Linked DNA regions of Rubrivivax gelatinosus IL144. The main gene of each other region encodes a partner of the protein of the gene in region 3 in a complex. Links are inferred from orthologs where the notes say so. Each region holds a gene or a part of one and is shown on either strand. Other genes may lie near its edges. The genes, in order: eno, pnp and RGE_RS19985.

Region 1 (3,134 bases), 2.9 Mb from region 3 along the record:
GCCCAGTGCGGCAAGCCGGTGAACATCAAGAAGGGCCAGTTCCTCGCTCCGCACGACATGAAGAACGTCATCGACAAGGCCCGCGCCGCAGCGCGCGAGAAAGGCCTGGCCGAGGACCTGTTCACCGTCTGCGAACGCGGCGCGAGCTTCGGCTACAACAACCTCGTCTCCGACATGCGCAGCCTGGCGATCATGCGCGAGACCGGCGCGCCGGTGGTCTTCGACGCCACGCACAGCGTGCAGCTGCCGGGCGGCCAGGGCACCAGCTCGGGCGGCCAGCGCGAGTTCGTGCCGGTGCTGTCGCGCGCGGCGGTCGGCGTCGGCGTCGCGGGGCTCTTCATGGAGACGCACCCGGACCCGGCCAACGCGATGTCCGACGGCCCGAACGCGGTGCCGCTGAAGCACATGAAGGCGCTGCTGGAACAGCTCGTCGCCATCGACCGCGTCGTCAAGCAGCAGCCGCTGCTCGAGAACGACTTCAGCTGCTGAGCCCGGCGATGACCGCCCCCGCCTACCTGCTGGTCGAGATGAAGATCAGCGACCCCGAGCGCTACAAGCAGTACATGGCCGAGGCGCCGGCGGCGGTGAAGGCTGCGGGAGGCGAATACCTCGTGCGCGGCGGCCGCCACGAGTGCCTCGAAGGCGACTGGAACCCGGCGCGCGTGGCGATGCTGCGTTTCCCCAGCTACGAGGCGGCCAAGTCCTTCTACGACGGCCAGATGTATCGTGCCGCGCGTGTCCACCGTCAGGACGCGACAGACTACTTCAACATGGTGCTCGTCGAAGGCGTTGACGCCCCGGTCTGAGCACGACAAACCTCCATCAGAAAAGAAAGGCAGCCACCGTGAGTGCGATCGTCGATATCGTCGGCCGAGAGATTCTCGACAGCCGCGGCAACCCCACCGTCGAATGCGACGTGCTGCTGGAAAGCGGCACGATGGGCCGTGCGGCCGTGCCCTCGGGCGCGTCCACCGGCAGCCGCGAGGCGATCGAGCTGCGTGACGGCGACAAGAGCCGTTACCTCGGCAAGGGCGTGCTGCGCGCCGTCGAGCACATCAACACCGAGATCAGCGAAGCCGTGCTGGGCCTGGACGCCAGCGAGCAGGCCTTCCTGGACAAGACCCTGATCGACCTGGACGGCACCGAGAACAAGAGCCGCCTGGGCGCCAACGCGACGCTGGCCGTCAGCATGGCCGTGGCGCGTGCCGCGGCCGAGGAATCGGGCCTGCCGCTGTACCGCTACTTCGGCGGCATGGGCCGCATGAGCCTGCCGGTGCCGATGATGAACGTCATCAACGGCGGCGCGCACGCCAACAACAACCTCGACCTGCAGGAGTTCATGATCCTGCCGGTCGGCGCGCCGACCTTCCGTGAAGCCATCCGCTACGGCGCCGAGGTCTTCCACGCGCTGAAGAAGATCATCGACGCCAAGGGCATGCCGACCTCGGTCGGCGACGAAGGCGGCTTCGCGCCCAACGTCGCCAACCACGAGGCCGCGATCCAGCTGATCCTGGAAGCCATCGACAAGGCCGGCTACACCCCGGGCGAGCAGATCGCGCTGGGCCTGGACTGCGCCGCCAGCGAGTTCTACAAGGACGGCAAGTACCACCTCGACGGCGAAGGCCTGGTGCTGTCGGCCGGCGAGTGGACCGACATGCTCGCCACCTGGGCCGACAAGTACCCGATCATCTCGATCGAAGACGGCATGCACGAAGGCGACTGGGACGGCTGGAAGCTGCTGACCGAGCGCCTGGGCGACAAGCTGCAGCTCGTCGGCGACGACCTGTTCGTCACCAACACCAAGATCCTCGAGGAAGGCATCCGCAAGGGCATCGCCAACTCCATCCTCATCAAGATCAACCAGATCGGCACGCTGAGCGAAACCTTCGCCGCCATCGAGATGGCCAAGCGCGCGGGCTACACCGCCGTCATCAGCCACCGTTCGGGCGAGACCGAGGACTCGACAATCGCCGACATCGCCGTGGGCACCAACGCCGGCCAGATTAAGACCGGCTCGATGTCGCGCAGCGACCGCATCGCCAAGTACAACCAGCTGCTGCGCATCGAGGAAGACCTGGGCGAGATCGCCTCGTTCCCGGGTCGCTCGGCGTTCTACAACCTTCGCTGAGCCTTGCGCTGGCTCAGCTTCGTGCTGGCGGGGCTGCTCGCCGCCGTGCAGGCCGACCTCTGGTTCGGCCGCTCGAGCGTTCCCTACACGATGAGCCTGCGCACCCAGTTGGCCGCCCAGCAGGCGGCCAACGACCGGGCGCGTGAACGCAACGAGCGCCTGGAAGCCGAGGTCAGCGACCTGAAGGAAGGGCTGGAGATGGTCGAGGAGAAGGCACGCGCCGAACTCGGCATGGTCAAGCCCGACGAGATCCTGGTGCAGGTGGCGCCGCCCCGGCGCTGAGACGGTCCCGGACGTGATCGAAGCGGTCCTCGCGCCCGCGCAGCCGCTGCTGCGCGTGGCCTTCACGCTGCTGGGCAGCCCGGTGACCTGGCTGGAGCTCGTCGCCTTCGCGCTCGGGGTCTGGATGGTGCTGTGCAACCTGCGCGTGAACCCGCTGGCCTGGCCGCTGGCGATCGCCAGTTCGCTGCTGTACGCCCTGCTCTTCGCCGACAGCCGGCTCTACGGCGAAGCGACGCTGCAGTTCTTCTTCATCGCCGTGGCCTTCTGGGGCTGGTGGCAATGGCTGCGTGGCCGCGGCGACGACGGCCAGCCGCTGGTCGTGCACCGGCTGACGCCGGCCGCGCGCCAGCGCGCGCTGCTGGCCACGGCGCTGGCCTGGCCAGCGCTGGCGCTGCTGCTGGACCTGGCGACCGACAGCGACGTGCCCTGGCTGGACGCCTTGCCGACCGTCGGCAGCGTCGCCGGCCAGCTGCTGCTGGGCCGCAAGCTGGTCGAGAACTGGCCGGTGTGGATCGCCGTCAACGCGGTCAGCATCGCGCTCTTCGGCTTCAAGGGGCTGTGGCTCACCGTGGTCCTGTACGCGGTGTTCGCGGTGATGGCCGCCTTCGGCTGGCGCGCCTGGGCACAGCTGGCGCAGGAACACCGTGGCCGCTGAAGCGCTGATCCTCGCCATCGTCGGCGCCGAGAGCACCGGAAAGACGGTGCTCGCGCAGACGCTGGCCGC
Region 2 (3,184 bases), 2.8 Mb from region 3 along the record:
CCGACGGCCTGGGCGGTCTCCACTCGTCAAGAGGAAACGCCCATGTCCCTCGATATCGCGAAGAAGGCCGAGATCGTCGCGGCCAACGCCCGTGGCGCCAACGACACCGGCTCCCCCGAAGTCCAGGTCGCGCTGCTGACCGCTCGCATCAACGAGCTGACCCCGCACTTCAAGCAGCACCTGAAGGACCACCACGGCCGCCGCGGCCTGCTGAAGATGGTCAACCAGCGCAAGCGCCTGCTGTCCTACCTGAAGGACCGCGCGCCCGAGCGCTACACCGCGCTGATCGCCAAGCTCGGCCTGCGCAAGTAAGAATCGGATCCGGGGCTGCCGCACTAGCGGCGGCCCCGTCTTCACCGCTTTCTCCAACCGGGCACGGACGCAGCCGTGTCATTCCAACGACGCCTCGAACAGGGTTTCACTGGAATGGCATCGCGCCGGCCCACCACCGAAAGGCAATGCCCATGAGCATGTTCAACAAGGTCACGAAGAGCTTCCAATGGGGCTCGCACCAGGTCACGATGGAAACGGGCGAGATCGCCCGCCAGTCCACCGGCGCCGTCGTCGTCAGCGTCGATGACACCGTCGTGCTGGCTACCGTGGTCGCCAAGACTGAAGCCAAGACCGGCCAGGACTTCTTCCCGCTGACCGTCGACTACATCGAGAAGACCTACGCCGCCGGCAAGATCCCCGGCAGCTTCTTCAAGCGTGAAGGCCGCCCGAGCGAGCTCGAGACCCTGACCTCGCGCCTGATCGATCGCCCGATCCGCCCGCTGTTCCCCGAAGGCTTCTACAACGAAGTCCAGGTCGTCATCCACGTGCTGAGCCTGAACCCCGAGGTCCAGGCCGACATCCCGGCGATGATCGCGACCAGCGCCGCGCTGTCGATCAGCGGCATCCCGTTCAACGGCCCGATCGGCGCCGCGCGCGTCGGCTACGTCAACGGCGAATACGTGCTCAACCCGAGCGCCGCCCAACTGGCCGACAGCCAGATGGACCTCGTCGTCGCCGGCACCGAAGCCGCCGTGCTGATGGTCGAGTCCGAAGCCACCGAGCTGTCCGAGGAAGTGATGCTCGGCGCCGTCGTCTTCGGCCACGACCAGGGCAAGATCGCGATCGCCGCGATCAACGAACTGGTGCGCGAAGCCGGCAAGCCGGCCTGGGACTGGCAGCCGCCGGCCAAGGACGAGCCCTTCATCGCCAAGGTCAACGCGCTGGCCGAAGAGCCGCTGCGCGCCGCCTACCAGATCCGCAGCAAGCAGGCCCGCACCCAGGCCACCCGCGCCGTCGGCGCCAGCGTGCAGGCCGCGCTGAAGGAAGAGGGCGTCGCCTTCGACCCGGTCGCCGTCGACAACCTGCTGTTCGAGATCGAAGCGCGCATCGTGCGCGGCCAGATCCTGGCCGGCGAGCCGCGCATCGACGGCCGCGACACGCGCACCGTGCGCCCGATCGAGATCCGCTCCAGCGTGCTGCCGCGCACCCACGGCTCGGCGCTGTTCACGCGTGGCGAGACGCAGGCGCTGGTCGCCGCGACGCTGGGCACCGAACGCGACGCGCAGCGCATCGACGCGCTGGCCGGCGAGTTCGAAGACCGCTTCATGCTGCACTACAACATGCCCCCGTTCGCCACCGGCGAGACGGGCCGCGTGGGCAGCCCCAAGCGCCGCGAGATCGGCCACGGCCGCCTGGCCAAGCGCGCGCTGGTCGCCGTGCTGCCGCCCAAGGACGAGTTCCCGTACACGATGCGCGTGGTCTCGGAGATCACCGAGTCCAACGGTTCGTCGTCGATGGCCTCGGTCTGCGGCGGCTGCCTGTCGCTGCTGGACGCCGGCGTGCCGCTGAAGGCGCACGTCGCCGGCATCGCGATGGGCCTGATCAAGGAAGGCAACCGCTTCGCCGTGCTGACCGACATCCTCGGTGACGAGGATCACCTCGGCGACATGGACTTCAAGGTGGCCGGCACCGCCAGCGGCATCACGGCGCTGCAGATGGACATCAAGATCCAGGGCATCACCAAGGAGATCATGCAGGTCGCCCTGGCGCAGGCCAAGGAAGCGCGTCTGCACATCCTGGGCAAGATGGTCGAGGCCGTCGGCGGCGCCAAGGCCGAGGTGAGCCAGTTCGCCCCGCGCCTGTACACGATGAAGATCAACCCGGAGAAGATCCGTGACGTCATCGGCAAGGGTGGCGCGACGATCCGGGCGCTGACCGACGAGACCGGCTGCACGATCGACATCGGCGAAGACGGCACGATCACGATCGCCAGCACCGACGCCGACAAGGCCGCCTTCGCCCAGAAGCGCATCGAGGAGATCACGGCCGAGGCCGAGATCGGCAAGGTCTACGAAGGCCCGATCACCAAGATCCTGGACTTCGGCGCCCTGGTCAACATCCTGCCGGGCAAGGACGGCCTGCTGCACATCAGCCAGATCGCCCACCAGCGCGTCGAGAAGGTCACCGACTTCCTGACCGAAGGCCAGGTCATCAAGGTCAAGGTGCTCGAGACCGACGAGAAGGGCCGCATCAAGCTCAGCATGAAGGCGCTGCTCGACAAGCCCGAGGGCTACGTCGAGGAAGAGCGTCCGCGCCGCGAGCGCAGCGACCGAGGTGACCGTGGGGACCGCGGCGACCGTGGCCCGCGCCGCGAGCGTGAACCCCGCGAGCCGCGTGAGCCGCGTGCCGAGGCGGCTGCGGCCACCGACGCGCCGGCCACCGAGGCGCCGGCTCCGGAACAGGGCGCCGAGCGCGCCCCGGGCCAGGAGTAAGGCACGGCGATGCGTGCCGTCGAGATCAGCCGTTTCGGCCCGCCCGAGGTGCTGCAGCTGGTGCAGCGCCCGGCGCCGGTGCCGGCGGCCGGCGAGTTGCTGATCGCGGTGCAGGCCTCGGGCGTCAACCGCCCGGACGTGCTGCAGCGCAAGGGGCACTACCCGCCGCCGCCGGGCGCATCGGACCTTCCGGGTCTGGAGATCGCCGGCACGGTGCTGGCCGGTGCGCCGGCGGATCTCGCGGCCGCGGGGCTGGCGATCGGTGACGCGGTGTGCGCGCTGGTCGCCGGCGGCGGTTATGCCGAGCAGTGCGTCGCTCCGGCGGTGCAGTGTCTGCCGCTGCCGCGCGGGCTGACGATGGTCGAGGCGGCGAGCCTGCCCGAGACCTTCTTCACCGTCTGGCAGAACGTGTTCGCCAT
Region 3 (3,649 bases):
TCGAAGAAGAACCCGCCTCGTTTTGGAGGCACCCGAAATCCCGAGGGTCGAGACCCGGAGACACTCCACCTCGATCCCGCGTCCGACAGGACCCCAGAGCTGACGTGCCGTTCATGACGATCCACCACGCCCTCGCCCCGAGGCCCCGGCAAGACGCCGGCGCGGCCGGCGCGACGGCGTCGCCGCGCCACATGCGCTGCGACGGAACGTCGCCGGCGCGGGCAGCCGCCTGCGGAACGCACGCGCCAACGCTGCGCCGCTGATCCGTCGCTGTATCTTTTCAGCGCGGTTCGAACGCAGTCCAGGGCACTTCGCGCCAGTCGGTTCTTCCGCGTTTCTCCTGCATCGAACGAGGCAGCGCGTGCCGCGCATGGGCGGCACGCGAGAGTCGCGTGCGCCCCGCCCTTGGCGAAGCGCATGCCGGGAGAACCGATGAAACGCATGCTGATCAATGCCACGCAGCCGGAAGAGCGGCGCCTGGCGATCGTCGACGGGCAGAAACTGCTCGACTTCGAGACCGAACTCGAAGGCCGCGAACAGCGCAAGGGCAACATCTACAAGGCGGTGATCACCCGCGTCGAACCGTCGCTCGAAGCCTGCTTCGTCGACTACGGCGAGGATCGCCACGGCTTCCTGCCGTTCAAGGAAATCTCGCGCAATTACTTCAAGGACGGCGTCGACCTCAAGAACGCGCGCATCCAGGACGTCGTCAAGGAAGGCCAGGAACTGCTGGTCCAGGTCGAGAAGGAAGAACGCGGCAACAAGGGCGCGGCGCTGACGACCTTCGTCAGCCTGGCCGGCCGTTACCTCGTGCTGATGCCCAACAACCCGAAGGGCGGCGGCGTCAGCCGGCGCATCGAGGGCGAGGACCGCGAGGAGCTCAAAGAGAACCTCGAGCAGCTGCAGTATCCCAAGGGCATGAGCCTGATCGCGCGCACCGCCGGCATCGGCCGCTCGGCCGCCGAGCTGCAGTGGGACCTGAACTACATGCTCAAGCTCTGGGACGCCATCGACGGCGCCTCCAAGGCCGGCAAGGGCGCCTTCCTGATCTACCAGGAAAGCTCGCTCGTCATCCGCGCGATCCGCGACTACTTCACCGCGGACATCGGCGAGATCCTGATCGACACCGACGACATCTACGAGCAGGCGCAGCAGTTCATGAACCACGTGATGCCGGAGTCGGCATCGCGTGTGAAGCGCTACCGTGACGATGCGCCGCTGTTCAGCCGCTTCCAGATCGAGCACCAGATCGAGACCGCGTTCAGCCGCACGGTGAACCTGCCGTCGGGCGGCGCGATCGTCATCGACCACACCGAGGCCCTGGTCTCGGTGGACGTGAACTCGGCGCGCTCGACGCGCGGCAGCGACATCGAGGAAACCGCGTTCCGCACCAACCTCGAGGCCGCCGACGAGATCGCGCGCCAGATGCGGCTGCGCGACCTGGGCGGGCTGATCGTCGTCGACTTCATCGACATGGAAGAGTCGAAGAACCGCCGCGAGGTCGAACAGCGCCTGCGCGACGCGCTGCGCACCGACCGCGCCCGCGTGCAGTTCTCGTCGATCAGCAAGTTCGGCCTGCTCGAACTGAGCCGCCAGCGCCTGCGCCCGGCGCTGTCCGAAGGCAACCACATCACCTGCCCGCGCTGCAACGGCACCGGCCACATCCGCGACACCGAGAGCTCGGCGCTGCAGATCCTGCGCATGGTCCAGGAAGAGGCGATGAAGGAGAACACCGCCGCCGTGCACGTGCAGGTGCCGGTGGAAGTGACCTCCTTCCTGCTCAACGAGAAGCGCACCGAGATCACCAAGATCGAGCTCAAGCAGCGCGTCACCGTCATCCTCGTGCCGAACAAGCACCTGGAGACGCCGAACTACAAGCTCGAGCGCCTGCGCCACGACGACCCGCGCCTGGAGAACCTGCAGGCCAGCTACACGATGGTCGAGGAGCCGGACGAGGAAGTCGGCATCACGCGCCGTCGCGACGCCAACGACAAGGGCCGCAGCAAGCAGGAGCCGGTGATCAAGGGCGTGCTGCCCGACCAGCCGGCACCGCCGGCACCGGCGCCCGCGCCGGTGAAGGCCGCTGCGCCCGCGCCGCAACCGGCCGCCCCGGCCCCCGCGCCGGCAGCGCCGGCCGCGGCCCCGGCCAACGGCGGCTTCTTCGGTTGGTTCAAGCGCATGTTCACGATGCCCGAGCCGACGCCGGCCGCGGCACCGGCTGCGCCGGCCCCGGCCGCCGAAACGGCCCCGGCGACGCCGGACAAGCGTGAAGGCGGCCGCCGCGGTGGCCGTGGCGAGCGCGGCGAACGTGGCGAGCGCGCTGAACGGGGCGAACGCGGCGAACGCAACCGCAACGGCCGCACCGAAGGCCGCCAGGAAGCCCGCGAAGGGCGTGAAGGCCGCGGCGAGAACCGCCGCGACGGCCGCCGCGACGCCGCCGAAGCCGGCAGCGAGACCCGCGAGCCGCGTGCCGAACGTGGGGAACGCACCGAGCGCAGCGAGCGCGCTGAACGCGGCGAGCGTGGCAACCGCGGTCCGCGTGCCGAACGCGCTCCGCGCGCCGAGGAGAGCACCGCCGCCGCCACGCTGGCACCGGCCGCCGCCGAGGCGCTGGCGCCGGTCGACGGCGCTCCGGTCGCCGAGAACGGCGAGACCCGTGAGAGCGGCCGCCGCCGCCGCCGCCGTGGTGGCCGCGGCAACGGCGAAGGCCGGGTCGAGGAAGGCACGCTGGTCGACGGCAGCACCGTGCCGGCCGAGGACGCCGCGCCCGCGGCCACCGACGCCGCGCCGACGGTCGACGAAGCCTCCGCGCCCGAAGGCGTGTTCCCCGAAGCCCACGAACGTGAAGGCGAGCCCGAAGGTGAACGCGAAGGCGGCCGCCGCCGCGGCCGTGGCCGTGACCGCTTCCGCCGCGAACGCCGCGAAGGCGAGGCCGTCGCGACCGAAGGCGTGACCGAGGGCGCGACCGAAACCGTGGTCGGCGAAGACGCCGCGGTGACGCCGCCGGCCCCGGCCGAAGCCGTCGCCGAGCTGCCGGAAACCCCGGTCGCCGAAGCCGTGCCCGCGCCGCAGCCGCCGGCCGCGCCGCGCATCGAGCCCTACGCGCTGCCGACCGAGGCACTGAGCGCGCTGGCCGCCGACGCCGGGCTGCAATGGGTGCAGTCCGACGCCGACAAGGTGCGTGCCGCGCAGGAAGCGATCGCCGCCGAGCCGAAGCCGGTGCACGTGCCGCGTGAACCGAAGCCGGTCGTCGTCGCCGACGAAGGCCCGCTGGTGCTCGTCGAGACGCGCAAGGACCTGTCGCAGCTGAAGCTGCCGTTCGAACTCGGCGCCTGACCGGCCGTCATCGGACGAGGGCCGCCGGCCGCGAGGCCTGCGGCCCTCTTTCATGAAGGGGCGGCTCGCGCCGCGTCCCTCGTCTTCCCGTCGTTTCCGCTTTTCAACAGATGACCAAGACTGCCCTGATGCTGGCCCGCCTCGCGGGCGCCCTGACGCTGGTGATCGGCGCCGCCCACGCCTTCGGCGTGGGCGCGGTGCTGCAGCTGCACATGATCTGCGGCACGGTGTTCGTGCTCGCGCTGTGGGTGCTGGCTTTCGCCGGCTTCCGGGCCGCGCCCAAGCTGGCCGTGCTGGCCTTCAACTGGGGCGT

Evidence for each region.
Region 1: the proteins of RGE_RS19985 (region 3) and eno are in contact, whole or in part, in a solved structure (PDB 2FYM), measured with the Escherichia coli proteins. The link is inferred for Rubrivivax gelatinosus IL144 from one-to-one orthologs.
Region 2: the proteins of RGE_RS19985 (region 3) and pnp are in contact, whole or in part, in a cryo-EM structure (PDB 9QH0), measured with the Escherichia coli proteins. The link is inferred for Rubrivivax gelatinosus IL144 from one-to-one orthologs.

Annotation. Positions count from the first base shown.
Region 1 is NC_017075.1:1,541,115-1,544,248, reverse strand. The notes cover bases 1-2,986. They hold eno (phosphopyruvate hydratase), read left to right. Parts: upstream 1-844; coding sequence 845-2,128; downstream 2,129-2,986. Other genes in these bases: pnuC (nicotinamide riboside transporter PnuC), read left to right, coding at 2,424-2,986; ftsB (cell division protein FtsB), read left to right, coding at 2,132-2,410; RGE_RS07370 (DUF1330 domain-containing protein), read left to right, coding at 498-806; kdsA (3-deoxy-8-phosphooctulonate synthase), read left to right, coding at 1-489. Also shown: more of pnuC, read left to right, coding at 2,987-3,065; RGE_RS07350 (AAA family ATPase), read left to right, coding at 3,055-3,134. UniProt on the Escherichia coli protein: Catalyzes the reversible conversion of 2-phosphoglycerate (2-PG) into phosphoenolpyruvate (PEP). It is essential for the degradation of carbohydrates via glycolysis.
Region 2 is NC_017075.1:1,591,952-1,595,135, forward strand. What follows is about bases 79-3,114. They hold pnp (polyribonucleotide nucleotidyltransferase), read left to right. Parts: upstream 79-464; coding sequence 465-2,765; downstream 2,766-3,114. Other genes in these bases: rpsO (30S ribosomal protein S15), read left to right, coding at 79-312; RGE_RS07635 (NAD(P)H-quinone oxidoreductase), read left to right, coding at 2,775-3,114. Outside these bases: more of rpsO, read left to right, coding at 43-78; more of RGE_RS07635, read left to right, coding at 3,115-3,184. UniProt on the Escherichia coli protein: Involved in mRNA degradation. Catalyzes the phosphorolysis of single-stranded polyribonucleotides processively in the 3'- to 5'-direction. Also involved, along with RNase II, in tRNA processing.
Region 3 is NC_017075.1:4,397,111-4,400,759, forward strand. The notes cover bases 36-3,536. They hold RGE_RS19985 (Rne/Rng family ribonuclease), read left to right. Parts: upstream 36-432; coding sequence 433-3,336; downstream 3,337-3,536. Other genes in these bases: RGE_RS19990 (hypothetical protein), read left to right, coding at 3,465-3,536. Also shown: more of RGE_RS19990, read left to right, coding at 3,537-3,649. UniProt on the Escherichia coli protein: Endoribonuclease that plays a central role in RNA processing and decay. Required for the maturation of 5S and 16S rRNAs and the majority of tRNAs. Also involved in the degradation of most mRNAs.